4 regions of the Streptomyces sp. NPDC005962 genome follow, and region 3 is predicted to be linked to each of the others. Evidence: riboswitches for the same ligand, from Rfam matches in the RefSeq annotation. Region 3 holds a riboswitch; each other region holds the start of a gene.
The links. A riboswitch is a leader RNA that binds a small molecule or an ion and turns the genes downstream of it on or off. The one in region 3 is predicted to bind thiamine pyrophosphate.
Positions count from the first base shown of each region.

Region 1: linked by a shared signal. The riboswitch ahead of ABZ370_RS05910 (cytosine permease) and the one ahead of thiC (phosphomethylpyrimidine synthase ThiC) in region 3 are both predicted to bind thiamine pyrophosphate.
Region 2: linked by a shared signal. The riboswitch ahead of ABZ370_RS17050 (thiamine ABC transporter substrate-binding protein) and the one ahead of thiC (phosphomethylpyrimidine synthase ThiC) in region 3 are both predicted to bind thiamine pyrophosphate.
Region 4: linked by a shared signal. The riboswitch ahead of thiO (glycine oxidase ThiO) and the one ahead of thiC (phosphomethylpyrimidine synthase ThiC) in region 3 are both predicted to bind thiamine pyrophosphate.

Region 1 covers NZ_JBEXVE010000002.1:532,143-539,588, forward strand. Annotated here, with positions in the region: gene ABZ370_RS05890 (sensor histidine kinase) at 36-1,352, shown strand; gene ABZ370_RS05895 (response regulator transcription factor) at 1,340-1,999, shown strand; gene ABZ370_RS05900 (IlvD/Edd family dehydratase) at 2,090-3,796, shown strand; gene ABZ370_RS05905 (triphosphoribosyl-dephospho-CoA synthase) at 3,915-4,817, shown strand; TPP riboswitch at 4,830-4,925, shown strand; gene ABZ370_RS05910 (cytosine permease) at 4,983-6,323, shown strand; gene ABZ370_RS05915 (APC family permease) at 6,437-7,446, shown strand, end outside.
Region 2 covers NZ_JBEXVE010000009.1:66,427-73,872, reverse strand. Annotated here, with positions in the region: gene rpsB (30S ribosomal protein S2) at 19-981, shown strand; gene tsf (translation elongation factor Ts) at 1,082-1,918, shown strand; gene pyrH (UMP kinase) at 2,074-2,853, shown strand; gene frr (ribosome recycling factor) at 2,958-3,515, shown strand; gene ABZ370_RS17060 (phosphatidate cytidylyltransferase) at 3,515-4,711, shown strand; gene rlmN (23S rRNA (adenine(2503)-C(2))-methyltransferase RlmN) at 4,798-5,904, shown strand; TPP riboswitch at 5,970-6,073, shown strand; gene ABZ370_RS17050 (thiamine ABC transporter substrate-binding protein) at 6,069-7,142, shown strand; gene ABZ370_RS17045 (iron ABC transporter permease) at 7,238-7,446, shown strand, end outside.
Region 3 covers NZ_JBEXVE010000005.1:45,234-52,679, forward strand. Annotated here, with positions in the region: gene ABZ370_RS10470 (LacI family DNA-binding transcriptional regulator) at 342-1,442, shown strand; gene ABZ370_RS10475 (metallophosphoesterase) at 1,669-2,781, shown strand; gene ABZ370_RS10480 (hypothetical protein) at 2,971-3,828, shown strand; gene thiC (phosphomethylpyrimidine synthase ThiC) at 3,916-5,679, opposite strand; TPP riboswitch at 5,672-5,790, opposite strand; gene ABZ370_RS10490 (YibE/F family protein) at 5,860-7,305, shown strand; gene ABZ370_RS10495 (SsgA family sporulation/cell division regulator) at 7,339-7,446, opposite strand, start outside.
Region 4 covers NZ_JBEXVE010000006.1:328,393-335,838, forward strand. Annotated here, with positions in the region: gene pknB (Stk1 family PASTA domain-containing Ser/Thr kinase) at 1-1,775, opposite strand, end outside; gene ABZ370_RS13555 (SRPBCC domain-containing protein) at 1,863-2,333, opposite strand; gene ABZ370_RS13560 (thiazole synthase) at 2,388-3,230, opposite strand; gene thiS (sulfur carrier protein ThiS) at 3,235-3,447, opposite strand; gene thiO (glycine oxidase ThiO) at 3,444-4,664, opposite strand; TPP riboswitch at 4,663-4,776, opposite strand; gene ABZ370_RS13575 (FAD-dependent oxidoreductase) at 4,974-6,206, shown strand; gene ABZ370_RS13580 (Rv2175c family DNA-binding protein) at 6,330-6,695, shown strand; gene thiE (thiamine phosphate synthase) at 6,810-7,446, shown strand, end outside.

The DNA of each region.
Region 1 (7,446 bases), on a different contig from region 3:
GCGGGTGCCTTATCGTCCCGGTCCAGGAGGTGGGGATGGACACACACGGGGTGACGGCGCGGACCGACGCCACACGGGCCGGTCCGGGAGCCGCGCCACGGTCCGGTCCGGGGCCCACCCGCCCGTGGGACGCGTTCGCCCGCGGCCGGACCGTCCTGGACGCCTTCGACCAGCTCGCCGGGGGACTCGCCACCTCGATCCTGGCCGTGGTCATGCTGGTGTGGCTGGTCGCCACCGCGCTCGCGTGCCTCGTCGGGGTGGGGCTGCCGCTGGTGCCCGTCACCCTGCGCGGGCTGCGTGCCGTGGCCAACCGGGAGCGCGCCCGGCTGTCCCGGTGGGGCCCGGAAGTCCTGGTACCGGAGCCGGGTCCGACGCGGCTGCGGGCTGCCGCCGCCGACCCCGCCGTCCGGCGGGAGACGCGCTGGCTGGTCTGCCACGCCACCGCCGGGCTGCTGCTCGCGCTGACCGGCCTGACGCTGCCGCTCTCCGCGGCCACCGACGCCACGTTCCCGCTGTGGTGGCGGCTGGTGCCACCGGAGCAGGCCGCCCCGTCCCCGCTGCCGCTGTGGACCGTGCACGACTGGCCCGGCGCCTTCGCGGTCTGCCTGCTGGGGCTCGGCTGGATCGCCGTCGTCGCGGGCGTGGCACCGGGCATGGCGTGGCTCCAGGCGTGGCCGGGGCGGCGGCTGCTCGCGGCCGCCCCGGGCACCGATCTCGCCCTGCGCGTCGCCCAGCTCACCGCGACCCGGGCCGCCGCCCTGGACGCGCACGCCACCGAACTGCGGCGGATCGAGCGGTCGCTGCACGACGGGACGCAGAACCGCATGGTCGCCGTCACCGTCCTGCTCGGCGCGGCCCGCCGCGCCGTGGCCCGCGACCCGTCCCGCGCCGACGCCATCCTCGAACAGGCCCAGAGCGCCGCCGAGCAGGCGCTCGCCGAACTCCGCGGCGTCGTCCGCACCATCCTGCCGCCGGTGCTGGCCGACCGGAGCCTGACCGACGCGCTCACCGGCCTGGCCGCCGACTCCCCGGTGCCCTGCCGGATCGACGCCGACGTACCCGGCCGGTGCGCCGTGTCCGTCGAGGCCACCGCCTACTTCGTGGTGGCCGAGGCGCTCACCAACGTGGCCAGGCACAGCCGCGCCCGCCACGTCACCGTCACCGTCCGCACCCACGACGGCCGACTGCGCCTGCGCGTCACCGACGACGGGCGCGGGGGAGCGGACGAACACGGCGGCTCCGGGCTCGTCGGCATCCGCCGCCGCACCGAAGCACACGACGGGACACTCGTCCTCACCAGCCCACCCGGTGGGCCCACGACCCTGGAGGTAGACCTGCCATGCGGATTGTGATCGCCGAGGACGATCCGCTGCTGCGCGAAGGGCTCGCGCTGCTGCTGCGCGCGGAGTCCCTCGACGTGGTGGCCACCACCGGCACCCCCGACGGCTTTCTGGACGCCGTCGCGGCCCATACGCCCGATGTCGCCATCGTGGACGTCCGGATGCCGCCGACCCACACCGACGAGGGGATCGCCGCGGCCGTGGAGGCCCGCCGCCGCCGCCCCGACCTGGCCGTCCTCGTGCTGTCCGCCTACGTCGAGCAGGCCTTCGCCACCGATCTGCTCGCCGAGGGCAGCGCCCGGCTCGGCTACCTCCTCAAGGAGCGGGTCGGCCGGGTCGAGGAGTTCCTGACCGCGCTGCACCGGGTGGCGGACGGCGGCACCGCCATCGACCCCGAGGTCGTCGCGCAGCTCTTCGCCCGCACCCGGCCCGACACCCGGCTGGACCGGCTCAGCCCGCGCGAACGCGACGTCCTGGCCCTGATGGCCGAAGGGCTGGGCAATACCGCCATCGCCGAGCGGCTCGTCGTCACCGAGGGCGCCGTCCACAAACACATCCGTAACATCTTCGCCAAGCTCGGACTGGCCCCCGCCGACCGCACCGACCGGCGCGTGGCCGCCGTGCTGCACTACCTGGAGGACGCCCACCGCCGCGTCTGACGACCCCGTGTTGTGGGCAGCGTTCCCCCGCACGGCACAGCACGGCACGCACGGCACAGCACGGATCGTCGAGGAGATCGGAAGGTTCGTATGAGTGACACGCATCGGTCGCGGCAGTGGTACGAGGGCGAGTCCCGCGACGCGTTCATCCACCGCGCCTGGATGCGGCGCGGCCTCCCCGACCACGCCTTCGACGGACGCCCACAGATCGTCATCTGCAACACCTGGTCCGAACTCACCCCCTGCAACAGCCACTTCCGCGAAATCGCCGACCATGTGAAACGGGGCGTGTGGGAGTCCGGCGGGGTGCCGCTGGAGCTTCCGGTGCCCTCGCTGGGCGAGACCCTGCTGCGCCCCACCGCGATGTTCTTCCGCGACCTCGCCGCGATGGTGACCGAGGAACTCATCCGGGCCAACCCCGTCGACGGGGTGATCCTGCTCGGCGGCTGCGACAAGACCGTACCGTCCCTGCTGCTGGGCGCCGCGTCGGTCGACCTGCCCACTCTGATGGTCACCGGCGGCCCCATGCTGAACGGCTCGTGGCAGGGCCGCCCGCTGGGCTGCGGCACCGGGGTGTGGGAGCTGAGCGAGGAGGTGCGGGCCGGGCGGATGGAACGCTCGGAGCTGCGCCGGGCCGAGTCGGCGATGATCCGCAGCCGGGGACACTGCAACACCATGGGCACGGCGTCCACCATGGCCTGCGCCGCCGAGGCGCTGGGCATGACCCTGCCCGGCAACGCGGGGCTCCCGGCCCCCGACAGCCGACTGCTGGAGCTGTCCCACGCCGCGGGCAACCGCGTCGTCGACATGGTGCGCGAGGACCTGCGGCCCAGCGCGGTCCTGACCGCGCAGGCGCTGCGGAACGCGGTGCGCGCGGTGGCCGCCATCGGCGGTTCCACCAACGCGGTCGTCCATCTGCTGGCCCTCGCCCGCCGGGTCGGGGCGGACTTCGGCCTGGACGACATCGACCGCGCGGGCCGGGGCGTCCCCCTGCTCGCCGATGTGCAGCCCGCGGGCTCCCACCTCATGGAGGACTTCCACCGCGCCGGTGGCCTGGACGCCGTCCTCGGGGAGATCAGGGACCAGCTGGAACCGGCCGTCACCGTCTCCGGCCGCTCCCTCACCGCGCAGCTCTCCGGCCTGACCAGCACCGACCTCACCGTCATCCGCACCGCGAAGGAGCCGATCGCCCGGCACGCCGGGCTCGCCGTGCTCCGCGGCAACCTCTGTCCCGACGGAGCCGTCATCAAGCCCGCCGCCGCGACACCGGAGCTGCTGCGCCACCGGGGCCGCGCCCTGGTGTTCGACGGGATCGAGGACTTCCGGACCCGGATCGACGACCCGGACCTGGACGTCGACGCCTCCGATGTGCTCGTCCTGCGCGGCTGCGGACCGCGCGGCTACCCCGGCATGCCCGAGGTGGGGAACATGCCGCTGCCGCCCGCGCTGCTGCGGGCCGGGGTGCGGGACATGGTGCGGATCAGCGACGCCCGCATGAGCGGAACCGCCTTCGGCACCGTCGTCCTGCACATCGCGCCCGAGTCGGCGGCGGGCGGCCCGCTGGGGCTGGTGCGCTCCGGCGACTGGATAGAGCTGGACGTCGAGCGGCGGCGCTTGAGGCTGGACGTACCGGACGACGAACTCGCCGCACGGCAACCGGTGTCCGCCGCCGCGCCACCGGCCACCGGCGGATGGGAGCAGATCTACCGCGACCACGTCGAACAGGCCGACCTCGGTGCCGGACTGGACTTCCTCACCGGCACCCGCGGCTCGTTCGTCGCCCGCGAATCACACTGAGGGCGGGACACCGCGGCCGCCCGGACACGCACAGTGCGTGCCCGGGCGGGACGGGCCCCACAGCGGGGTCACAGGAACGGCCCAGGTCCGGGAAAGGTTCGCCCCCTACCCTCCGGGCATGCCCACGACGCGTTCCACGGACGAGGCCCTGGCGCAGACCGCCGTACGAGCCCTGATCTCCCAGGCGGAGCTGACCCCCAAACCGGGCCTCGCGGACACCCGCGATCTGCAGGCCCGCGCCACCGGCACCGATCTGCTCGCGCTGCGCTGGTCGGCCAAGGCGCTGGCGCCCGGCTTCGCGGCCATGGCCGCCGCCGCACGCCGCCCCGGCGAGCCGACGCGTGCGCTCCGTGAGGAGCTGGGCGCCATCGGCCGCTGCGCCGAGTGGACCATGGCGCGGGCCGGTGGCGACCCGGCCGGTGACCGCGCCGGTGGCGGTCCGGCCACCGGCCGTCTCCACTATGGGGCGCTGTGGGTACTGGGGCTGCTGGTGGCGGCCGCCGCCCTGGAACCCGGCGCCGCCCCCTTTGAGCTGACCGCCACCGCCCGGCAGCTCGCGTCCCACGCCGACCGCGGCGCCCCGCGCAGGCCGTCGGCGGGCTCGCAGGTCTCCGCCACCTACGGGGCGGCGGGTGCGCGTGGCGAGGCGCGGGCCGCCTTCCCGCATGTGCGCCGCGCCCTGGACGTCCTGTCCCGGACCCGTGCGGCGGGGGCCACCGAGACCCAGGCCCGCCTCGACGCGCTGCTCACCGTGATGAGCACCCTCCAGGACACCGGACCGCTGTACCAGGCGGGGCCGCCCGCGCTCCGGCGGGTGCAGGACGGCGCCCGCGGTGTGCTGGAGGCGGGCGGCGCCACGTCCGCCCAGGGCGCGGCCGCCCTCGCCACTCTCGACGCCGAGCTGCGCGGGACCGGTGTCGCGCCGCGCGGCAGCGCCGCGGTGCTGGCGGGGGCGCTGTTCCTGGACGCGCTCCCGGCGACGGGCCGCCCCCGGGACCGGGTCGCCGGGGCGAGGGGTTAGCCTGGGGGCGCTCCACCGGACACGGGGTGCCCCCACACGGGGGCTGAGATCACACCCGTCGAACCTGAACCAGTTAGCACTGGCGGAGGGATGTCATCGATGCCATTGCCGCATGCTGCCACCGACCCGGCCATCACCGGCGCGGAATCCGTCTTCGACGGGCGGATGCCCGCCGCGCCCGGCGATCTGCGCGTCGAGGCGCGCGGTATCGCGCCGGTTCCGGAAAGCCACCGCTACGGCGGCCCGGGGCGCCTGTTCACCGTGTGGTTCGCCCCGAACCTGACCATGACCGGTGTGTTCACGGGCACCATCGGCATCGGCCTCGGCCTGGACTTCGCCACCGCGCTGGCCGCCGTCGTGCTGGGCACCCTCATCGGCGCCGTACCCACCGCGTATCTGGGCACCTGGGGCAGTCTGACCGGGGCCGGGCAGCTGCCCCTGGCACGGCTGGCGTTCGGCCGGGGCGTGGCGGTGCCCGGTGTTCTGCAGTGGCTGTCGTCGATCGCCTGGGACGCGCTCATCGGCCTCTTCGGCGGTGACGCGCTGGCCCGGCTGTGCGGGCTGCCGTTCTGGCTGGGTGTGCTGCTGATGATGGCCGGGCAGGGGGCGCTCGGGGTGCTGGGCTACGAGGCCGTCCACCGGATGCAGAAGCTGATGACGTTCGTCCTCGCCGCCGCCTTCGCCATCCTGGCCGTCAAGCTGCTCGACGGTGTCCACCCCGCCACCACCGGGTCCGCGCACGGGCCCGACCGTATCGGCGCCTTCGTCCTGACCAGCACGATCGCCCTGAGCCTGGCGATCTCGTGGGCGCCGTACGCCAGCGACTTCAGCCGCTATCTGCCCCGCGCCACCTCCCGTACCCGCATGTTCTGGTGCACTCTGCTCGGGGTCACCGTGTCCTTCGTGGCGGTCCAGGCGCTCGGGCTGTGGGGGGCCTCCATCTTCACCGACCAGACCGCCCGCGGCGTCGAGACGGCGCTGGGCGGCGGGGTGCTCGGCGCGTTCGGGCTGCTGGCCGTGGCGCTCGCCGCGCTGTGCAGCAACGCCATGAACGACTACAGCGGCTCGCTGGCCCTCCAGACCGCCGGTGTCCGCATCCCCCGCCCGCTCGCCGCGGCGCTCGCCGCCGTGCTCGGCTTCCCGCTGGTGCTGTGGATGCACGCCGCCGACACCACCGCCCGCTTCCAGAACGTGCTGCTGTTCGTGGGCTACTGGATTCCCGGCTTCGTCGCGGTCGTGGCCGTCGACTGGTTCGCCCGCGCCCGGGAACGTGGCGGCGCGCCCGTCGACCTGGCCGCCGAGAGCGCCCGCCCGCAGCCGTGGTGGCCGGCGCTCCTGGCGTTCGGCGCCGCCTTCGCCGCCGCGGTGCCGTTCATGGACACCAGCCTGTACACGGGCCCGGTGGCCGCCGTGCTGCACGGTGCCGACCTCGCCTACTACGCCGCCTTCCTCGCGGCGCTCCTCGTCTACGCCCCGCTCAGGATGCGCCGCCGCACCGGCCGCTGAGGCCGTTTCGCCCTGTACGCGCACGTCAGGCGGCATCCGGAAACCGAGTCCCGGGGTATGCGTGGCACCCTGGGCTCTCGTACCTTCCGCACCACCCCGAGGAGACGTGCCACGTGCCGCAGAACCAGCCGGTGGAGTCCATCGCCGCCCCGGCGGTGCTCGCCGAGGAACGCAGACTCCGCAAGGACCTCGGTTTCTGGGGCCTGACGGCGATCGGTTTCTCCAACATCCTCGGCTCCGGCTGGCTGTTCGCGGCCCTGTACGCGGCCCAGACCGCCGGACCCGCCGCGCTGCTGTCCTGGATCGCGGCGGGCGCGCTGTGCGCCCTGATCGCCCTGGTCATGGTGGAGTTGGGCGCCACCCGCCCGGAAGGCGGCGGCACCGTGCGGTGGCCGCTGTACGCGAGCGGGCGGCTGGTCGGCACGATGGTCGGCTGGTCCGTCGTGCTGTCCGTGGGCGGTACGGCCGCCGAAATCAGCGCGATCATGCAGTACGCCGCGCACTATCTGCCGGGGATCTACGACGGCGGCAGGCTCACCCTCCCGGGTCTGGGCGTGGCCGTCGTGCTGAGCGTCGTGCTCACCGCGCTCAACTGGTTCGCGGTGCGGATATTCGCCCGGCTCAACAACCTGGTGTCGGTGTTCAAGGTCGTCGTCCCCGTCGTCACCGTCATCGCGCTGTTCCTGTCCGGCACCCACTCCGGGCGCCTGACCGAACACGGCGGTTTCGCACCGTACGGCTACGCGGCCTGCCTCACCGCCCTCGCCGGCGGTGGCATCGTGTACTCCGTCAACGGGTTCCAGGCCCCGCTGGACTTCTCCGGCGAGGCCCGCAATCCGCGCCGTTCCGTACCGGCCGCGGTGCTCACCGGGATCGGCCTCGCCGTGCTGGTCTACCTCGGGCTCCAGCTGGCGTTCCTGTACACGGTGCCGGAATCGGCGCTGGGCAACGGCTGGCACGGGGTCAACTTCGAGTCCCCGTTCGGCCAGCTCGCCCTCATCCTCAATCTGCACTGGCTGGCCACGCTGCTGTACGCGGACGCCGTGATCTCCCCGGGCGGCTCCGCCTACGTCGGGGTGGCGATCAACGCCCGGCACACCTACGCCCTGGCCAAGAACGGCCT
Region 2 (7,446 bases), on a different contig from region 3:
ACCTCAAGGAGTACGGCCATGGCCGTCGTCACGATGCGGGAGCTGCTGGAGAGCGGCGTCCACTTCGGGCACCAGACCCGCCGCTGGAACCCGAAGATGAAGCGCTTCATCTTCACCGAGCGCAACGGCATCTACATCATCGACCTGCTCCAGTCGCTGTCGTACATCGACCGCGCCTACGAGTTCGTCAAGGAGACCGTCGCCCACGGCGGCTCCATCATGTTCGTCGGCACGAAGAAGCAGGCGCAGGAAGCGATCGCCGAGCAGGCGACCCGCGTCGGTATGCCGTTTGTCAACCAGCGCTGGCTGGGCGGCATGCTGACCAACTTCTCGACCGTCTACAAGCGCCTGCAGCGCCTGAAGGAGCTCGAGCAGATCGACTTCGAGGATGTGGCCGCCTCCGGCCTCACCAAGAAGGAGCTCCTCGTCCTCTCCCGCGAGAAGGCCAAGCTGGAGAAGACCCTCGGCGGTATCCGTGAGATGCAGAAGGTGCCGAGCGCCGTCTGGATCGTGGACACCAAGAAGGAGCACATCGCCGTCGGTGAGGCGCGCAAGCTCCGCATCCCGGTGGTCGCGATCCTCGACACCAACTGCGACCCGGACGAGGTCGACTACAAGATCCCGGGCAACGACGACGCGATCCGCTCCGTCACGCTGCTCACCCGCGTGATCGCCGACGCCGTCGCCGAGGGCCTCATCGCCCGCTCCGGTGTCGCCACCGGTGAGAAGGCCGACAAGGGTGCGGTGGCCGAGCCGCTCGCCGAGTGGGAGCGCGACCTGCTCGAGGGTGAGAAGAAGGCCGACGAGCCCGAGGCCAAGCCCGCCGAGGCCGCCGAGACGCCGGCCGAGGCCGCTGTCGAGGCCCCCGCCGAGGCCCCCGCCGAGACCGCTGTCGAGACGCCGGCCGAGGCCGTCGCCGAGAAGCCGGCCGAGGACGAGAAGCCCGCCGAGGCCCCGGCAGCGGACGCCGAGCAGGCCTGACCACTCAGACGGTGTAAGAACGGCGGGGGACGGTGCGACGGCGCCGCCCCCGTCGTTCAACCCGTAGAGCTTTCGACTTTCGAGAAGAGATTCACAGATCATGGCGAACTTCACCGCCGCTGACGTCAAGAAGCTCCGCGAGCTCACCGGCGCCGGCATGATGGACTGCAAGAAGGCGCTGGACGAGGGCGAGGGCAGCGTCGACAAGGCCGTCGAGATCCTCCGCGTCAAGGGCCAGAAGGGCGTGGCCAAGCGCGAGAGCCGCAGCGCCGAGAACGGTGCCGTCGTCTCCGTCATCGCCGACGACAACTCCTCCGGTGTGCTGGTCGAGCTGAAGTGCGAGACCGACTTCGTGGCCAAGGGCGACAAGTTCGTGGTCGTCGCCGACACCATCGCCGCCCACGTCGCCAAGACCGTCCCGGCCGACCTGGAGGCCCTGCTCGCCTCCGAGATCGAGGCCGGTAAGACCGTCCAGGCGTTCGTGGACGAGGCCAACGCCACCCTCGGCGAGAAGATCGTCCTCGACCGTTTCGCGCAGTTCTCCGGCGGCTACGTCGCCGCGTACATGCACCGCACCAGCCCGGACCTGCCGCCGCAGGTCGGCGTCCTGGTCGAGCTGGACAAGGAGAACGCCGAGGTCGCCAAGGACATCGCGCAGCACGTCGCCGCCTTCGCGCCGAAGTTCCTGAGCCGTGACGAGATCTCGGCCGAGACGGTCGAGAACGAGCGTCGCGTCGCCGAGGCCACCGCGCGCGAGGAGGGCAAGCCCGAGGCCGCCCTGCCGAAGATCATCGATGGTCGCGTCACCGGCTTCTTCAAGGAGAACGTCCTGGTGGACCAGGCGTTCGCCAAGGACAACAAGAAGAGCGTCCAGAAGGTCCTGGACGAGGCCGGCGTCTCCCTGACCCGTTTCGCCCGTTTCCGCGTCGGCGTCTGAGCCGAGCGGCGAAACACCGGCGACACCGATAGGGTCGTAGGCAGCCAACCGTCAACCGGTCGGCCGCAGATGTGACGAGGAGGCCATTGCCGCAGAGGTCGTACCAGGACCCGTCCGGCAGTGGCCTTCTTCGTATGTGCACGAGGAGATCTCCAATGAATCACGGCGCGGACGCCGAACAGGCCGCCGACAAGAACGCGGACGGCCCAGCCCGACACGGCCGTTTCCTGCTGAAACTGTCCGGCGAGGCGTTCGCCGGCGGCGGGGGACTCGGGGTCGACCCCGATGTCGTGCACGCCATCGCCCGCGAGGTCGCCGCCGTTGTGCGGGACGGCGCGGAGATCGCCATCGTGATCGGCGGTGGCAACTTCTTCCGCGGGGCCGAGCTGCAGCAGCGCGGCATGGACCGGGCGCGCTCGGATTACATGGGCATGCTGGGCACCGTCATGAACTGCCTCGCCCTCCAGGACTTCCTGGAGAAGGAGGGCATCGACTCCCGCGTCCAGACCGCCATCACCATGGGCCAGGTCGCGGAGCCGTACATCCCGCTGCGCGCGGTGCGCCACCTGGAGAAGGGGCGCGTCGTGATCTTCGGCGCGGGCATGGGCATGCCGTACTTCTCCACCGACACCACCGCCGCCCAGCGTGCCCTGGAGATCGACGCCGAGGCGCTGCTCATGGGCAAGAACGGGGTGGACGGGGTCTACGACTCCGACCCCAAGCGGAACCCGGACGCGGTCAAGTTCGACGCCCTGGAGTACGGCGAGGTGATCACCCGGGACCTCAGGGTCGCCGACGCCACCGCGATCACCCTCTGCCGGGACAACAGGCTGCCGATCCTGGTTTTCGAGCTGACCGCCGAAGGAAATATCGCGCGCGCGGTGAAGGGTGAGAAGATCGGCACGCTCGTGAGCGACCGGGACGTACGCGCCTGACGGCTCGTTCGGGGGATGGACAACGGCCTGCCGGTCGGACACCGTGCAGGAGAAGACGCACGCAGGGGCGAGGCTCTGCTTACGGATAACACCAGGAGCAAGTGGTGATCGAAGAAATCCTCCTCGAGGCCGAGGAGAAGATGGAGAAGGCCGTTGTGGTCGCCAAGGAGGACTTCGCGGCGATTCGCACCGGGCGTGCGCACCCGGCGATGTTCAACAAGATCGTGGCGGACTACTACGGTGCGCTGACGCCGATCAACCAGCTCGCGTCGTTTTCGGTGCCCGAGCCGCGCATGGCTGTGATCACCCCGTTCGACAAGAGCGCGCTGCGCAACATCGAGCAGGCGATCCGTGACTCGGACCTGGGGGTCAACCCCAGCAACGACGGCAACATCATCCGGGTGGTGTTCCCCGAGCTCACCGAGCAGCGCCGCAAGGAGTTCATCAAGGTCGCCAAGGCCAAGGGCGAGGACGCGAAGATCTCGATCCGCAGCATCCGGCGCAAGGCCAAGGAGTCGATCGACAAGCTGATCAAGGACGGCGAGGTCGGCGAGGACGAGGGCCGCCGTGCCGAGAAGGAGCTCGACGACCTCACCGCGAAGTACGTCGCGCAGGTGGATGAGCTGCTCAAGCACAAGGAAGCCGAGCTGCTCGAGGTCTGATGAACGACTCTTCCTGGGGGGCCCCACCACGCGCCGGACTCTGGGGACCGACTGATCAGGGCACCTCCCCCGGCTACGGCTGGGAGGTGCCCCCTTCTTCGGCGGGTCCCGCGTCTTCGGCGGGTCCCGCGCACGAGGTGGCCGAAGCGGCGCAGACTCGCCCCATGCCCACCGTGCCGCACGCAGGCGGCGACCCCGGCGACGCCGCCGGCCGTGACCGGGGGGCCGCCCGGCCGGGCGGCCCCTTGTTCCGCGATGAGCACGAGCCGCGGCCCGGACCCCGGCCGCCCGCCGGGCAGCCGCCGACGCCCCCCGGCCCCGGCCCCGAGGCCACCGGTGGCGCGCCCGGCAACGGCGGCAGCGGCCAGGGGACGAAGAAGAAGAGCGCGGGCCGCGATCTGCGGGCCGCGATAGGGGTGGGCGTCGGGCTGGGCGTGATCATCGGCGTCTCGCTCTTCATCTACAAGCCGGTGTTCATCGGCGTCATAGCGGTCGCCGTGGTCGTCGGGCTGTGGGAGCTGACCTCCCGGCTGGCCGAGCGGAAGGACATCCGCGTCCCCCTGGTGCCGCTCGCCGTCGGCGGCGTCGCCATGGTCGTCGCGGGCTATGTGCGCGGGGCGCAGGGCGCCTGGGTGGCGGTCTCGCTCACGGCGCTCGCCGTGCTCGTGTGGCGGATGACCGAGCCACCCGACAACTACCTCAGGGACGTCACGGCGGGCGTCTTCGCCGCCTTCTACGTGCCGTTCCTGGCCACCTTCGTGGCGCTCATACTGGCCGCCCCCGACGGTGCGCAGCGGGTGCTGACCTTCCTGTTGCTGACCGTGGTGAGCGACACCGGCGCGTACGCGGTCGGCTGGCGCTTCGGCAAGCATCCGCTCGCGCCCCGTATCAGCCCCGGCAAGACCCGCGAGGGGCTGATGGGTGCGGTGGCGTTCGCGATGGTCGCGGGGGCGCTGTGCATGCAGTACCTCATCGAGGGCGGCGTGTGGTGGCAGGGGCTGCTGCTCGGCCTCGCCGTCGCGGTCAGCGCGACCCTGGGGGACCTCGGCGAGTCCATGATCAAGCGTGACCTCGGCATCAAGGACATGGGCAAGCTGCTGCCCGGCCACGGCGGGATCATGGACCGGCTCGACTCGCTGCTGCCCACCGCGCCCGTGGCGTGGCTGCTGCTGGTGATCTTCGTGGGCGGCGGCTGAGCCGCACGCCGGTAACAGAGGCTGTCCAAGGCCCCGCGCCGCCCGTGGCGCGGGGCCTTCCGCATGTCTGCGACACTGGTACGGCCATGCCTAAGCCCGGAGAACTCACTTTCGCCGTGCCGCGTGGGGCCAAGAAGCCCCCGCGGCACCTCGCCGACCTCACACCCGCCGAGCGCCGCGAGGCTGTCGCCGCCCTCGGGGAGAAGCCCTTCCGGGCCGGTCAGGTGTCGCGTCACTACTTCGCCCGCTACGCCGACGACCCCGCGCAGTGGACCGACATACCGGCCGCCGCGCGCGAGAAGCTCGCGGCGGAGCTGCTGCCGGATCTGATGAGCGTGGTGCGGCACATCAGCTGTGACGAGGACACCACCCGCAAGACCCTGTGGCGGCTCTTCGACGGCACGCTCGTCGAGTCCGTGCTGATGCGCTACCCGGACCGGGTCACCATGTGCATCAGCTCCCAGGCGGGCTGCGGGATGAACTGCCCGTTCTGTGCCACCGGCCAGGCGGGTCTGGACCGCAATCTGTCCACCGCCGAGATCGTGCACCAGATCGTCGACGGCATGCGGGCCCTCAGGGACGGAGAGATCCCGGGTGGCCCGGCCCGGCTGTCCAACATCGTCTTCATGGGCATGGGCGAGCCGCTGGCCAACTACAACCGGGTCATCGGCGCCATCCGCCGTCTCACGGACCCCGAGCCGGACGGCCTCGGGCTGTCCCAGCGTGGGATCACCGTCTCGACCGTCGGACTGGTCCCGGCGATGCTGCGGTTCGCCGACGAGGGCTTCAAGTGCCGCCTCGCGGTCTCCCTGCACGCGCCCGACGACGAGCTGCGCGACACTCTCGTCCCGGTCAACACCCGCTGGAAGGTGCGCGAGGTCCTGGACGCGGCGTGGGAGTACGCCGAGAAGTCCGGCCGCCGGATCTCCATCGAGTACGCCCTGATCAAGGACATCAACGACCAGGCGTGGCGCGCCGATCTGCTCGGGCGGCTGCTCAAGGGCCACCGGGTGCACGTCAACCTCATCCCGCTCAACCCGACGCCCGGCTCCAAGTGGACCGCGTCCCGGCCCGAGGACGAGAGGGCGTTCGTGGCGGCCCTGGAGCGGCATGGCGTGCCGGTGACCGTCCGGGACACCCGGGGGCAGGAGATCGACGGGGCGTGCGGACAGTTGGCGGCCACGGAGCGCTGACCACCGGCTGATACGGTGCCTTCGCGCCATCGTCGTACAACCATCCCGCAACGATGGACAACTGAACATTCCGACAGGGGAGCGCGACAGCGCTGAGAGTGCGGCACGGCCGCAGACCCTCCAACCTGATCCGGGTCATACCGGCGTAGGGAGTCAGCCTCACGATGAACAGTCATCTTCGGCGTGCCGTCACCGCCGCTCTCGTCGGCTCCCTCGGCACCGGTGTTCTCAGCGGCTGCGGCGGGGGCGCGGCGGACGGCAAGGACTCCAAGACCGTCACCCTGGTCTCGCACGATTCGTTCGCGGCGTCCAAAGCGGTCCTCAAGGAGTTCACCCGCACCACCGGCTACAAGGTGCGGGTGCAGGCCGGTGGTGACGCGGGGGCGGCCGTCAACCAGGCGATCCTGTCCAAGGGCCATCCGCAGGGCGATGTGTTCTTCGGCGTCGACAACACCCTCCTCTCCCGCGCGCTGGACAACGACCTGTTCACGCCGTACGAGGCGAAGGGCCTCGATAAGGTCCCGGCCGCGCATCAGCTCGACAGCGCCAAGCACCGCGTCACACCGGTCGACTACGGCGACATCTGCGTCAACTACGACCGCGCCTACTTCGAGGGCAAGAAGCTCGCGCCGCCGAAGACGCTCGCCGATCTGACCAAGCCCGCGTACAAGAACCTGCTGGTCACCGAGAACGCCGCTACCTCGTCCCCCGGCCTGGCCTTCCTGCTCGGCACCGCCGCCCGCTACGGCGACCACGGCTGGCGCGACTACTGGAAGAAGCTGCGGGCCAACGGCGTCGAGGTGGTCGACGGCTGGGAGCAGGCGTACTACGACCGCTTCTCCGGCTCGGCGGGCGGCGGCAAGGGCGACAAGCCGCTCGTCGTCTCGTACGCCTCCAGCCCGCCCGCCGAGGTGGTGGACGCCAAGTCGAAGCCCGCCAAGGCCCCGACCGGGGTGGCGGCCGGTACCTGCTTCCGGCAGACGGAGTTCGCCGGGCTGCTGAAGGGCGCGGGCAACACCAAGGGCGGCAAGGCGCTGCTGGACTTCCTGCTGACCAAGCGTTTCCAGGAGGACGTACCGCTGAACATGTACGTCAACCCGGTGCGCGAGGACGCCAGGCTGCCGGAGGTCTTCACCCGGTACGGGGCCAAGATCCCCGACCCGGCCACCCTGCCTCCGCGGAAGATCGCCAAGAACCGTGAGCCCTGGGTCAAGGCATGGTCCTCGCTCGTTCTGTAGAGCCCACGGAGCCTGTCGATCCCGCCGAGCGCCCCGCGCCCGCGCAGTCCCGCGAACGCGGCGGGCTGCGCGGCGCCGCCCTGCGGTTCGGCCTGATGGCCGTGCCGCTCGCCTTCTTCGCCGTCTTCTTCGCGTATCCGGTGGCCGCGATCGTCACCCGCGGGCTGCGCGCCGACGGCCGCTGGCACCTCGGGCGGATACCCGAGGTGCTGGGCGACCCGTCCGTCCTGCACACCCTGTGGTTCACCGGCTGGCAGGCGGCCGCGTCGACCGGGCTGACGCTGGCGGTCGCGCTGCCCGGCGC
Region 3 (7,446 bases):
GCACACCTTATGAGGATTACCCGCCCCGCGTACCCGCCGGGGCGCCCGCGTACCGGGCGGGGGCGCCCGCGTATCCGCCGGGGGGAGCGCTCCGCGCTTTCGCGCGCGCCGGTGGCGAGCGCCGTGGCGCGCATCCCTCGTGCAGGTGAGTTGAGACCTCTTCGAGACATCGAGCAATCGCCAGGCGTGGATATGCCAGAGGCGACCAGACCCCTCCCCGACACCCCAACTGGCTTCACTTCCAAGGGAATTGGGCGGAGCACTCATGCAGAAACGTGCCTTCCGAATACCGATGGCGGAATCGCGCAGACCGGGCACTCGGGCCCTACTATCGGCTGGCCATGACAGCAGCAGGGAAGCACCAGGTGAGCCGGTCGGCCGGCCGCCGGTTAGGCAGGGCGGGCATCCGGGATGTAGCCGCCGCCGCCGGGGTCTCGATCACGACCGTCTCCGACGCGCTCAACGGCAAGGGACGGCTCCCGGATGCCACCCGCCGCCACGTCCGCGAGGTCGCCGAGCGGCTGGGCTATCGCCCGTCCGCCGCGGCTCGTACCCTCCGTACCGGCAAGTCCGGCCTCCTCGGCCTGACCGTGACCACGTACGGGGATGAACCTTTCACCTTCACCGAGTTCGCCTACTTCGCCGAGATGGCACGGGCCGCGACCTCCGCCGCGCTGGCCCGCGGCTACGCCCTGGTCATCCTCCCGGCCACCTCCCGCCACGACGTGTGGTCCAACGTCGCGCTCGACGGCACCATCGTGGTCGACCCGTCCGACCACGATCCGGTGGTCGCCGAACTGCTCCGCCAGGGCCTCCCCGTGGTCAGCGACGGCCGCCCGGCCGGGACGCTCCCGGTGACCGCCTGGGTCGACAACGACCACGAGGCGGCCGTGCTCGGCCTCCTGGACCACCTCGCCGAGGCCGGCGCCCGCCGCATCGGACTGCTCACCGGTACCACCACCGACACCTACACCCGGCTGTCGACCGAGGCGTATCTGCACTGGTGCGAGCGGGTGGGCCAGGACCCCGTCTACGAGGCGTACCCGGCCCACGACCCCTGTGCCGGGGCCGTCGCCGCCGACCGGCTGCTCGCCCGGCCGGACCGCCCCGACGCGGTCTACGGGCTCTTCGACCCCAACGGCACGGATCTGCTCGCCGCCGCGCGCCGCTACGGGCTGCGCGTCCCGGAGGATCTGCTGCTGGTCTGCTGCAGTGAATCCACGGTCTACCGCACCACCGAACCGCCCATCACGACGCTTTCGCTCAAACCGCGCCGGATCGGCACCGCCGTCGTGCAACTGCTCATCGACGCCATCGAGGGGCTCGACAGCGACCGCCCAGTCGAGCAGGTGATACCCACCGAACTGATCGTGCGGACCTCGTCCCAGAGGCGTCCGCCGCGTACGACGGTCAGCCCGCCGCGCAGCCGCGCCGGAGGATGATCGAGGATGATCTGAGAGCGACTCAAAAATGACCGGAGGAGAACCCGACGCCCATGGGCTTCCCCTACCGGGCCAATCCGGGATAAAAGACCGTCCAAGCGGGACCGAGTACCGATTGACGGCACCCTGGTGCGTCACAAGCCCTCACGGTCATTCCTATGATGGGCGGACGACACCGTGGACCGCCGTCGACCAGGCAAGGTCCACAAGGTGGCACGGCGGCGCGATGGTGGAGGGGTCGATGACTCAGGGGGCCGGTCTGGAAGCCACGGCAGGGACCATGGCGGCACCTCCGCCCGTGCCCGCGTACGGGGCGTCCACGCCGCCCGGTCCGGTGCCTCCGGAACCCGCGCCCGCCCCGATGCCCGACGGGTACACACCGACCGAGAAGTTGCCGGTCATCGGCCCGGGGCACACCATCGCGGACACCCGGCTGGTGCCTCCGCAGGACCGGCCGACGATCGCGCTCGCCTCGGTGACCGACCCCGAGGCCGACCCGGAGGACGACGGCGAGGGCCCGGGCCCGCTGTTCGTCGTGGGCGACGTCCACGGCTATTACGACGAGCTGCGCGAGGCGCTCGCCGCCCAGGGTCTGATCGACGACAAGGGCAGCTGGGCCGCCGGGAAAGCGCGGCTGTGGTTCCTCGGCGACTTCACCGACCGCGGCCCGGACGGCATCGGCGTCATCGACCTGGTGATGCAGCTCTCCGCCGAGGCCGCGGCCGCGGGCGGCTACTGCAAGGCGCTGATGGGCAATCACGAACTGCTCCTCATCGGCGCCAAGCGGTTCGGCGACACCCCCGTCCATTCCGGGGCCGGTACCGCCTCCTTCCAGGCCGCCTGGCTGCTCAACGGCGGCCAGCGCACCGACATGGAGCGGCTGGAGGACCATCACCTCCAGTGGATGTCCCGGCTGGACGCGATGGCCAAGGCGGACGGGCATCTGCTCGTGCACTCCGACACCACCGCCTATCTGGACTACGGCGACTCGATCGAGGCGGTCAACGACACCGTCACCGAGACGCTGCAGCGCAGTGACGCCGACGAGTGCTGGGACCTGTTCCGCAAATTCACCAAGCGCTTCGCCTTCCGCGACGAAGACGCCGGACCGATGGCCGTGCGCGAATTGCTCGGCGCCTACGGCGGGGAGCGCATCGTCCACGGGCACAGCCCGATCCCGTATCTGCTGGGCGAAGTCGGCTCGGAGGACGGCGAGGACGATGGCCCGCCCGCGGTCGACGGCCCGCACCTCTACGCGGACAATCTCGCGGTCGCGATGGACGGCGGCGTCACCATGGCCGGAAAACTGCTGGTCGTACAACTGCCGCTCGACAGCTGAGGGTGAGGCGGACGCACACGGGAAGAGCCGGACGGCACCACCGGGGCTGAGCAAATCACGAAACTTGCTGTCACCTCGCGCCGGATCGGCTCTACCATCGGTTTATCCGTCGCAGGCTCTCCTCCGTTTCCGCCCGACTGCCGGTGAAAGCCGGACACGAAGGCCCTACGGAGTATCGGGGGATGCACCATGAAAAGCGCTCCGCACCTGTTCGCCGAGGACCGCCCGGAGTTCGAGCGAGTTCTCGACGAGGTGCTGCGTACCGCGGACCGCCAACCGGATCTGAAGGGCATAGGACAGCGGCTCACCGCCGAGCAGCTGCGCACCATGGCGCTCAGCGCCTCGGCCGCCATCACCGCGTGCGCGGCCGCCGAATACCAGGATTACGTCGTCGCCCGCACCAGACTGCGGGAGCCCGCCCCGCCCCTCCCCATGACCGGGGACCCGCGGGACGACGACGAGCACGCGCACTCCGCCGGGTTCGGGGGCACCCTCCTGGACGCCTCAGGAGCCGGGCTGGTCCCCATGCTCGCCGTCCTGGCCCCGGTCCTGGCCGGGACCGCCGCGATCATCTTCCTGCTCGTCGGCTATGTACTGCACGTCCTGGACCCCTCGCCGTCCATCGCCCAGCCGATGATCACCGCGGGCTGGTTCTTCGCCGCGCTCACCGCCGCGGGCATCCTCCTCGCCGGCGTCGGCCTCCTCATCACCGCGCTGCGCAACGGCTCCAGCGCGATCCGCGGCGAGGCCCTGGCCGAGCAGCTGGAAGAGGTGGACCGGGCCAGAGAGGCCTGGCGCCTGGCCCTGCTGGAGCGGGGCGTGCTGCCCTTCCTCCACGAGGCCCTGGCCAACCCCTCGGCCCCCGCCCCATGGGCCCCGACGGCCTACGTCCCCGGCCGCTCCGAAGCGGCGGGCCGCACCCCCCACCTCGGCTACAGCCGCCCGGGCTTCAGCACCGACGACGAGGCCCCCAGAGCCCGCCCCCGCTACACCAGCCCGGACTACACCAGCCCCGAATACGGCGGCCCGGAAAACCAGCCGGACTAGCCGGTGGTGGCCCGACGATGATCGCGCCGCCGGGCTCCCGGAAACGTGTTTCGGGGAGCCCGGCGGCCGTAGACCGTGAGCCGTGGCTCAGTCCGCGAGGGGGAGGTAGACGCGGTTGCCCGCGGCCGCGAACTCGCGGGACTTCTCTGCCATTCCGGCCTCCGCTTCCGCCTCGTCCATCGCGGCGCCGTGCTCGCGCCGGATGTCGTGGCTGATCTTCATGGAGCAGAACTTGGGCCCGCACATGGAGCAGAAGTGCGCCGTCTTGGCCGGTTCCGCCGGGAGCGTCTCGTCGTGGAAGGAGCGCGCCGTGTCCGGGTCGAGGGCCAGGTTGAACTGGTCCTCCCACCGGAACTCGAAGCGGGCGTCGGAGAGCGCGTCGTCCCAGGCCTGGGCGTCGGGGTGGCCCTTGGCCAGGTCGGCGGCGTGGGCGGCGATCTTGTAGGTGATCACGCCGGTCTTCACGTCGTCACGGTCCGGCAGCCCCAGGTGCTCCTTGGGGGTGACGTAGCAGAGCATCGCCGTGCCCCACCAGGCGATCATCGCGGCGCCGATGCCTGAGGTGATGTGGTCGTAGGCGGGCGCGATATCCGTGGTGAGGGGGCCCAGGGTGTAGAAGGGGGCCTCCTCGCAGATCTCCTGCTGGAGGTCGACGTTCTCCTTGATCTTGTGCATCGGGACATGGCCCGGGCCCTCGATCATCGTCTGGACGCCGTGCTCCTTGGCGATCCGGTTGAGTTCGCCGAGCGTGCGCAGCTCCGCGAACTGCGCCTCGTCGTTGGCGTCGGCGATCGATCCGGGGCGCAGTCCGTCACCGAGCGAGTAGGTGACGTCGTACGCCGCGAGGATCTCGCACAGCTCCTCGAAGTGGGTGTAGAGGAAGGACTCCTGATGGTGGGCCAGGCACCAGGCGGCCATGATCGAACCGCCCCGGGAGACGATGCCGGTCTTGCGGCGGGCGGTCAGGGGGACGTACGGCAGCCGTACGCCCGCGTGGACCGTCATGTAGTCGACGCCCTGCTCGGCCTGTTCGATGATGGTGTCCTTGTAGACCTCCCAGGACAGCTCCTCGGCCTTGCCGTCGACCTTCTCCAGCGCCTGGTAGAGCGGCACGGTGCCGATGGGCACCGGAGAGTTGCGCAGCAGCCACTCGCGGGTGGTGTGGATGTTGCGTCCGGTCGAGAGGTCCATGACCGTGTCGGCGCCCCAGTGGGTCGCCCAGGTCATCTTGTCGACCTCTTCCTCGATGGACGAGGTGACGGCGGAGTTGCCGATGTTGGCGTTGACCTTCACCAGGAACCGCTTGCCGATGATCATCGGCTCGATCTCCGGGTGGTTGACGTTGACGGGCAGCACGGCCCGCCCCGCCGCGATCTCCTCGCGGACCACCTCGGGGGAGACGTTCTCGCGGAGCGCCACGTACTCCATCTCCGCCGTGACCTCGCCCCGGCGGGCGTAGCTGAGTTGGGTGACGGCGGCGCCGTCGCGGGCCCGGCGGGGCTGGCGCGGCCGTCCGGGGAAGACCGCGTCGAGGTTGCGCAGGCCGTCGCGGGGCGCGGTGGGTTTGAGCCCGTCGTCCTCGGGACGGGCCGGACGGCCGGAGTACTCCTCGGTGTCGTCGCGGGAGATGATCCAGTTCTGCCGCAGTGGCGCGAGGCCACGGCGGACGTCGGTTTCGATGTGGGGGTCGGTGTACGGGCCGGACGTGTCGTACAGCGTCACGTCCTGGCCATTGGTGAGGTGCACGCGGCGAACCGGGACCTGGAGGTCAGGGCGGGAACCCGTGACATATCCCTTGTGCCAGCCGAAATCGGCAGCGTTTTCGCGCATGTGTGCATCCTGCTGAGTCATGAGACCCACTCCCTACGCCGGCATTACCCGGTAACAGGTTCAGCGGTCGGCGCAGCTCTCTGGCGTCAGCGCCCTCTCAGCCCGGTGCTCCGAGCTCCCGCGATTGCAAAGGTGCCCCTACGCTAACGGTTTCCCGGCATCCCTGAACAGGGGGCCATCCACTCTTGCGATGATGCGACGGTGACCGCGACACAGCAGGACCACCCGCCCGAGCAGTCCCACCCGTCCGGCCAGGCCCACAGCCAGGCCCACGGACACGGCCACAGCCACGCCCACTCCCACGGCCCGGCCGCACCCGTCTCCGCACGCCTCCGCAAGGTCATCGCGGCGGTGCTCATCCCCTTCGCCGTCGCCGTCGTCGCCGGGCTGATCGCGCTGTGGCCGGGCGGCCCCGAACACACCACGCAGGGCCGCAGCGGGCTCGGCTTCGACCAGGAGACGGTCTCCGGGCGGGTGGTGAAGGTCGAGGAGGTCAACTGCGCCGACGTCAACGCGCAGCCGCAGGCACCCACCGAACCGGGTCAGCAGGGCGGCTCCGCCCCGAACCCCGGCGGCGGAACCGGGGGCGGAACCGAGGGCGGCTCCGGCGGCGGGAAGACCGTCTGCGAGAGGGCCACCATCGAGGTCACCTCGGGCAAGGACAAGGGCCGTACGTTCCCCGAGATCGTCCAGCCGAACGCCTCACGGCAGTTCAGCGCCGGGCAGGAGCTGAAGCTGTCGTACGCGCCCAAGGCGCCCAAGAACCTCCAGTACTCGGTCTCGGACATCAACCGCTCGTTCCCGATGGCGCTGCTCGCCGGGCTGTTCGCGCTCGTGGTCGTGGCCGTCGGGCGGCTGCGCGGGGTCTTCGCGCTGGTGGCGCTGGCCATCAGCTTCGGGGTGCTGACGCTGTTCATCCTCCCGGCGATACTCCAGGGTTCGAATCCGCTGGTGGTCGCGGTCGTCGGGGGCAGCGCGATCATGCTGCTGGCGCTCTATATGTGCCACGGGCTGAGCGCCCGGACGTCGGTCGCGGTGGTCGGCACCCTGGTCTCGCTGCTGCTGATCGGCGTGCTCGGCTCGCTGTTCATCGGCTGGGCGTCGCTGACCGGCAACACCGACGACCAGACCGGTCTGGTGCACGGCCTCTATCCCGATATCGAGATCAAGGGACTGCTGCTGGCAGGGGTCATCATCGGTTCGCTCGGGGTGCTGGACGATGTGACGGTCACCCAGACCTCGGCGGTGTGGGAGCTGCGGGAAGCGGACCCCACCACGAGTCGACGGGGGCTCTACGCGGCCGCGATGCGCATCGGGCGGGACCACATCGCGTCCGTCGTGAACACCCTGGTGCTGGCGTACGCGGGCGCCTCGCTGCCGCTGCTGCTCCTCTTCTCGATCGCGGACAGCGGGGTGGGAACGGTGGCGACGAGCGAGATCGTCGCGCAGGAGATCGTCCGCACGCTGGTGGGCAGCATCGGGCTGGTCGCCTCGGTGCCGGTGACCACGGCCCTGGCCGTGCTGGTCGTCTCCGCGGACCACGCGCCGAAGGAAGCCACGGCGGCGAGCGGCAGCGGGCCGAGTGGGAGCGGGCCGAGCGGCGGCGGACGGGGGCGCGGGCGGCGCCGCCGGGCGCGCGCACGCTGAGAAGCGCTGCGGGCGACGGCCGGCCGAGGACCGCTACGCGTAGCGGTCCTCGGCCAGGATGCGGTCCAGTTCGGCGTCGAGGTCACCGACCGGATCGCAGGCCGCGGGCTCCTCACCGAACGGGACGAGCCGGTCCGTACG
Region 4 (7,446 bases), on a different contig from region 3:
AGGTCTTCCAGCTTCTGCTTCGCGTCGTCCGTGCCCAGGCCCGTGACGTCCGGGACCTCGATCATCTGCTGGCCCTTGGAGAGGGTGAGGGTCACCGTGTCGCCCTTGGCGCCCTGGGTGCCCTCCCCGGGGGACTGCGCGGCGATCGTGCCCTTGTCCTCGTCCGAGAAGGCGCGGCGCTCGGCGATCTTGACCTTGAAGCCCGCATCGCGCAGCTCGGACCGGGCGTCGGCCGGGTCGTCGCCGACGAGGTCGGGGATGTCGATGCGCTCGCCCTTGCTGACCACGATGTTCACGGGTGTGTCGGGGCGGCGTACGGAATCCGGGCCGGGGGTGGTGGAGAGGACCGCGTTCTGCGGGGTCTCCTCGCTGAAGGTGCGGGTCACCGTGCCGACCCTCAGCCCCGCGTCGGCGATCTTCTGCCTGGCCTCGGTGAGCGGCCGTCCGACCACATTGGGCACCTCGGCCCGCGGCGGCCCCTGGGAGACGTGGATGGTGACGGTGCCGGTGGAGCGGATGCGTTCGCCGACGCCGGGCTTGGAGCTGATGACCTTGTTCTTGTCGACGACGTCGCTGTAATCCTGGACGACCTTCACATCCAGACCGGCGCGTTCGAGCTTCTTCTCCGCGTCCGGACGGGACATCTTCAGCACGGACGGCACATTGGTGAACTGCCCGGCGCTGATGTACCAGACCCCGGCGCCGATGCCGAGCGCCAGCAGCACGGCGGCGACGATCGTCACCACGCCGCGCCGCGGCAGACGGCGGCGCGGGGCCGGGGGGAGGTCCAGGCGGCTGGTGTGCTCCGGGGCGGCCCCGGCAGTCCCGGCGGGGCGGGGGATCACCGTCGTACGGGCCTCGGGGCCCTCGCCGAGGCCCGGGAGCGCCTCCTCGTGGGCCTGCGGCGGCACGGCGTCCAGCTGGGCGTCGGTGAGGGCGGCCCGCGCCGTCCGGACCTGGCCGAGGAGGTCGACGGCGTCGGCGGGGCGCAGGGCCACCTCGCGCGCGGTGGCGGAGGCGACCAGCCCGTCCAGCTCCGGCGCGACCTCGGGCGCGGCGGCGGACGGGGGCGGGACGTCCTCGTGCAGATGCTGGTAGAGCACCTGCGCCGGGGTGCTGCCGCCGTGCGGCTTGGACCCGGTGAGCATCTCGTAGAGGACCACGCCGCACGCGTAGACGTCGGCGCGAGTGTCGGCCGTACCGTGCTCTATCTGCTCGGGCGCCAGGTAGGACACGGTGCCCAGGACGGAGCCGGTGGACGCGCTGGTGTTGGTGTCGACAGCCCTGACCAGGCCGAAGTCGGCGACCTTGACCCGGCCGTCGTCGCCGATCAGAACGTTCTCCGGCTTCATGTCGCGGTGGACGAAGCCCGCGCGGTGGGCGGCGCCGAGCGCGGCGAGCACCGGTTCCAGGATGTCCAGCGCGGCCCGCGGCTGGAGGGCGCCGCGCTCGCGCAGCACGTCACGCAGGGTGCACCCGGCGACGTACTCCATGGCCAGATAGACGTGCACGCCGTCCGTGCCCTGGTCGTAGACGCCGACCACATTGGCGTGCGCGAGTCTGGCGACGGACTTGGCCTCACGGATGAAGCGGTCCACGAAGGCCGCGTCCGAGGCAAGGCTCTGGTGCATCACCTTCAGCGCGAGAACGCGGTCGAGCCGCGTGTCGACGGCCCGGTAGACCGTAGCCATCCCGCCGACGGCGATGCGCGCCTCAACGCGATAGCGGCCGTCGAGCACCTGCCCGACAAGGGGGTCCTGGAGCGTCGTATCCACGAGAACGCAGTCTACGAGCCGTCACCGACTCGTACGGCCGCACGCCCCATGTCCGGTACGTACTGCGACACAACGGTGACCTGTGCCTCAGTTGTGCGAGGCGGCGGCCAGGGCGGCCAGCTCCTCAAGGGCGGAGGTCCAGGCCAGGGCGGCGCACTCGGCGTGCTCGGCCCTGGCGTCCTCCGGGACGTCGAGCGCGCGGATGCCGGTCTCGGCCAGGCGGAGGCGAGTGCCCGCCCCCTCCGGGGAGAGCGTGAATTCGACCACGGTGGCCTGGCCGGGGCCGGTCGGGGCGCGGTCGGGCGCGTGGGCCAGCCGGAAGCGGAACAGGGCGTCGGGCACCGCCCGCTCGACCCGGCCGTGGAACTCCCCGCGCTCGTCCCAGCGGAAGCGGACGGTGCCGCCGGGGTGCGGATCGATCTCGCAGCCGCCGGGGGCGTACCAGGTGCGGATGTGCTCCGGCGTGGTCAGCACCCGCCAGACGCGGTCGACGGGCGCGGGGACGTACGTCTCGCGCTCGATCCGGTCGGCCACGGGCGCGGCTGTCGGCTCCCTCACGGCAACCACCTCCGCATTCCACGGTATGCCGCGCCCCAGCGCTTCGTTACGCCGTTACGCGAACGCGGGCCGCTCCGGGTCGAGCGCGGCCAGCCCCTCGACCGGGGACGACGCCTCGGCGAAGTGGCGGCGGGGGATACGGCCCGCCCGCTGCGCGAGCCGCCCCGCGGCCACCGCGTGCCGCATCGCCGAGGCCATCAGCACCGGCTCCTGGGCGCGGGTGACGGCCGAGGCCAGCATGACCGCCGCGCACCCCAGCTCCATGGCCAGCGCGGCGTCGGACGCCGTGCCCGCCCCCGCGTCGAGGATCACCGGGACCCCGGCGCGCTCGGTGATCAGCTGGAAGTTGTGCGGGTTGCGGATGCCGAGGCCGGAGCCGATCGGCGAGCCCAGCGGCATGATCGCGGCGCAGCCGACGTCCTCCAGCTTCCGGGCCAGCACCGGATCGTCGTTGGTGTACGGCAGGACGGTGAAGCCGTCGTCGACGAGGGTCTCGGCGGCGTCCAGCGTCTCGATGGGGTCGGGGAGCAGGGTGCGCTCGTCGGCGACGACCTCCAGCTTCACCCAGTCGGTGCCCAGCGCCTCGCGGGCGAGCCGGGCGGTCAGCACGGCCTCCCCGGCGGTGAAACAGCCCGCGGTGTTGGGCAGCGGGCGGATGCCGTGCCGGTTCAGTACGGAGAGCACCGAGCCCTGCACCGTGGGGTCCAGGCGGCGCATCGCGACCGTGGTCAGCTCGGTGCCGGAGGCGATCAGCGAGCGTTCCAGGATGTCCAGGCTGGGCGCGCCGCCGGTCCCCATGATCAGGCGGGAGCCGAAGGACGTACCGGCGATGGTGAGCGGATCGGCGTCGGGGAGGACCTGATCCAGGGCGGTGGGGTGCGACGTGGCGTGAGACATGGGTTCAGCCTCCTTGGACCGCGGTGAGGACCTCGACGCGATCGCCGTCGCCGAGCGGGGTCGCGGGCCACTGGCCGCGCGGGACGACCGTCTCGTTGACGGCCGCGGCGACGCCCGAGGGCGCCTGGGTGAAGGTCGCGACGACCCCGTCGAGGGTGATGCCGTCGGGCAGCTCGCGGGGCTCACCGTTCACGGTGACGGTCAGGGTGCCGGTCATGCGGTGTGCTCCTGTACTGCTGCTGTGGTGATAGGCGGGTTCGCCGCGAAGCGCCGCGGGGAGAAGGGCCGCGCCTCGGGCGGGAGTTCGCCGCCGGTCAGCGCCTCGGCCATGGCATCGCCGGTGACCGGGGTGAGCAGGACGCCGTTGCGGTAGTGGCCGGTGGCCAGCTGGAGGCCCGGCAGCGCGGTCGGGCCGAGCAGGGGCGCGTTGTCGGGGGAGCCGGGGCGCAGCCCGGCGAGGGTCTCGACGAGCGGCAGTTCGGTGATGCCGGGCACCAGCTCGTGCGCGTCGCGCAGCAGCTCGTACACCCCGCCCGCGGTGACCGTGGTGTCCCAGCCCAGCTCCTCCGTGGTCGCGCCGACGACCAGCTCGCCGTTCTCGCGCGGGACGAGGTAGACGTGCCCGCCGCGCACCACGGCCCGCACGGTCCGGGACAGGAAGGGCGCGTACGGGCCGGGCACCGACAGCCGCAGTACCTGGCCCTTGACGGGACGTATGGGCGGCAGGACCTCCTCGGGGACGCCCGGGAGCCGTCCGCTGAGGCTGCCCGCGGCCAGCACGGTCTGCCCGGCGGCCAGCCGGGTGCCCGTACCGTCGGCCAGCTCGGCCCCGGTGGCCCGGTCGCCGCCGCCGTTCAGCAGCAGCCGCTCCGCGCGGACGCGGTGGAGGACCACCCCGGCGCGCTCGCACGCCGCCAGCAGCGCGGCCGCCAGCCGCCGCGGGTCGACCTGGTGGTCGCCGTCGACGCGCAGGCCCCCGCGCACGCCCGGCGCGAGCATCGGCTCCAGGCGCCTGCATTCGCGCCCGGTCAGCCACTGTGCGTCCAGACCGAGCCGCAGCTGGAAGGCGTGCAGCTCGCGCAGATGGGCGCGGTCGTCCGCGTCGAGCGCCACCGAGAGCGTGCCGCAGGTACGGAAGGCCAGGTCATGGCCGCTCGCCTGCTCCAGCTCCGCCACGAACGACGGATAGCGGCGCGCCGAGGCCAGATTCAGCCCGAGCAGGGTCTGCTCGCCGTAGTGCAGCTCGGTGACGGCCGCCAGCATCCCCGCCGCGACCTGCGCGGCCCCGCCGCCGGGCGCCGGGTCGACAACGGCGGTGCGCAGGCCCCGCTGGGCCGCCCGCCAGGCCGTGACCAGGCCGATGATGCCGCCGCCGATGACGAGGACGTCGTACGGTGCGGGGCTGCTCCGGGATGATTCGTCTTGCGTGTGCATGGGCTGGTCGCCCCCTCCCTTCGCCGGCATGACCCGGATCAGGTTCGTACGGTCGGAGGCCGCGCCAGCCTCCCTCTCAGCCCGGTGCGCCCGGGCTCCCGCGAGTGCTTTGTCCCGCCACCCTAGTACGCGTCCCGAATCGGCCGGAAGGGAGCGCCCCGGGCGGGCCCGCGCGGAGCCCCATGCCACGGGCCGTTGCCACGGGCCGTTCGGCCCGCCGGGCTGTGCCCGAGATCTCGTCGTGCGCTCTCCGGTCCGCCCCACCTGCCGCAATACAGTGATCGTGTGAGCGATGAGACGACGAAGACGATGGCGTCCTCGGCGGGTGGCGGCGGACAGCGGGTGGTGATCGTCGGCGCGGGTATGGCGGGGGTACAGACCGCCGTCGCGCTGCGCGAGCAGGGCTGGACCGGGGAGGTCCTGCTGCTGGGCGCCGAGCCCCATCAGCCGTACGACCGGCCGCCGCTGTCCAAGGCCGTGCTGCTCGGCAAGGCCGAAGGGTCCGCGTTCGACGTGGACTTCGACGCGCTCGGCATCGAGCTGCGGCTCGGCGTCGCCGTGACCGGGCTGGACCCGGCCGGGCAGACGGTCGGCACCGGGTCCGGCCCGATCCCGTACGACGTCCTGGTGATCGCCACCGGCGCCGAGCCGATCGCCCTGCCCGGCAGCGAGGGCGTCCCCGGCGTCCACCTCCTGCGCACCCTGGACGACGCCGAACGGCTGCGCCCGGTGCTCGCCCGGCAGCACGAGATCGTGGTGGTCGGGGCGGGCTGGATCGGCGCGGAGTTCGCGACGGCGGCCCGCGAGGCGGGCTGCGCGGTGACGGTCGTCGAGGCCGCGGACCGGCCGCTGGCGGGCGCCCTCCCGGCGGAGGTCGCCGCCCATATGACCGGCTGGTACGCGGACTACGGCGCCACCCTGGTCACCGGCGCCCCGGTGACCGCCGTGGACCGGACCGGGCTGCAGCTCGGCGACGGCACCCGGCTGCGGGCCGGTGCGGTGGTCGTCGGCATCGGCGCCCGGCCCGCGACCGGCTGGCTGGCCGGTTCCGGCGTCGAACTCGCCGAGGACCGGTCCGTCGCCGCCGACGAGGGGCTGCGCACCTCGGCGCCCGATGTGTACGCCGTCGGCGACTGCGCGTCCTTCCCCTCCGCCCGCTACGGGGCACGGCTGCTGGTGCACCACTGGGACAACGCGCTCCAGGGGCCGCGGACGGTCGCCGCCAATGTGCTCGGCAGCCGGACCGCGCACTTCCCCGGCCAGGTCTACGACCCGGTGCCCTACTTCTGGTCCGAGCAGTTCGGGCGGTTCGTGCAGTACGCCGGACACCACTCGGACGCCGACGAACTGGTCTGGCGGGGCGACCCGGACGGCGCCGCCTGGTCGGTGTGCTGGCTGCGGGACGGGGCCCTGGTCGCCCTGCTGGCCGTCGGCCGTCCGCGCGATCTGGCCCAGGGCCGCAAGCTGATCGAACGCGGCGCCCGGCTGGACCGGACCCGGGCGACCGATCCGTCGGTGCCGCTGAAGGCGGCCGTTCTGTGACGCCCGGAACCCCTCGCCGACCAGGGGCGGGGGGCCCGGCGGGACCGGCGGCCCCCGCACCCGGCGGCCCGCACGGCGGACGCCCGGCTACCCACTGTCAGTCCCAGATGGCAGGCTTGTTCCGTGACCGAGATTGACGCAAAGATCGATGCTCTCGTCCCCGCCTGGCTCACTGTCCCCGACATCGCCGACAGGCTCGGCGTCGAGGTGACGCGCGTGAGGCAGCTGGTCAAGGAGGGCCAGCTGATCGCGGTGCGCCGTGGCGAGAACCGGGCGCTGCACGTGCCCGAGGAATTCATCGGTGAGGGAAAGGTCGTCAAGGGCCTCGCGGGGACCTTGACGCTGCTCCGGGACGACGGCTTCAGCGACGAGGAGATGCTGGAGTGGCTCTTCACCCCTGATCCGAGCCTGCCGGGCACCCCGGCCCAGGCGCTGCGCGAGAATCGCGGCACGGAGGTGAAGCGGCGCGCGCAGGCGCTCGCCGTCTGACCCTGCCGCCCGACGTTTCCCGAACCACCACCTGGCGTACGGGCCGGGTCGGCCGCCGTCCCCGACGGCGGCCCCCGGTCCGTGCGCCGCACTACCCGGGGGGATACTCACCCGATGACCGCACGCGAGCAGCTGGCCGACGCCCGTCTCTATCTGTGCACCGACGCGCGCAAGCGCCAGGGCGACCTGCCGGAGTTCCTGGACGCCGTGCTGGCGGCCGGGGTGGACATCGTCCAACTGCGGGAGAAGGGCATGGAGGCCGCCGAGGAGCTGGACCACCTCGCCGTCTTCGCCGACGCCTGCCGCCGCCACGGCAAGCTGCTCGCCGTCAACGACCGGGCGGACGTCGCCCACGCCGCCGGTGCCGGTGTGCTCCACCTGGGCCAGGGCGACCTGCCGGTCCCGGCGGCGCGCGCCATCATCGGCGACGGCCCGCTGATCGGGCGCTCCACGCACGCGGAGGCCGAGGTGGACGCGGCGCTCGCCGAGCCCGGCGTGGACTACTTCTGCACCGGTCCCTGCTGGCCCACCCCCACCAAGCCGGGCCGCCACGCCCCCGGCCTCTCCCTGGTCCGTCACGCGGCCGCCCGGAATCCGGCCCGGCCCTGGTTCGCGATCGGCGGCATCGACGCGTCGAACCTGGACGAGGTCCTGGAGGCGGGAGCGCGCCGGGTCGTCGTGGTGCGGGCCATCACCGAGGCCACGGACCCGGCGGCGGCCACGGAGGCCCTGGCGAAGCGCGTCCGGGCAG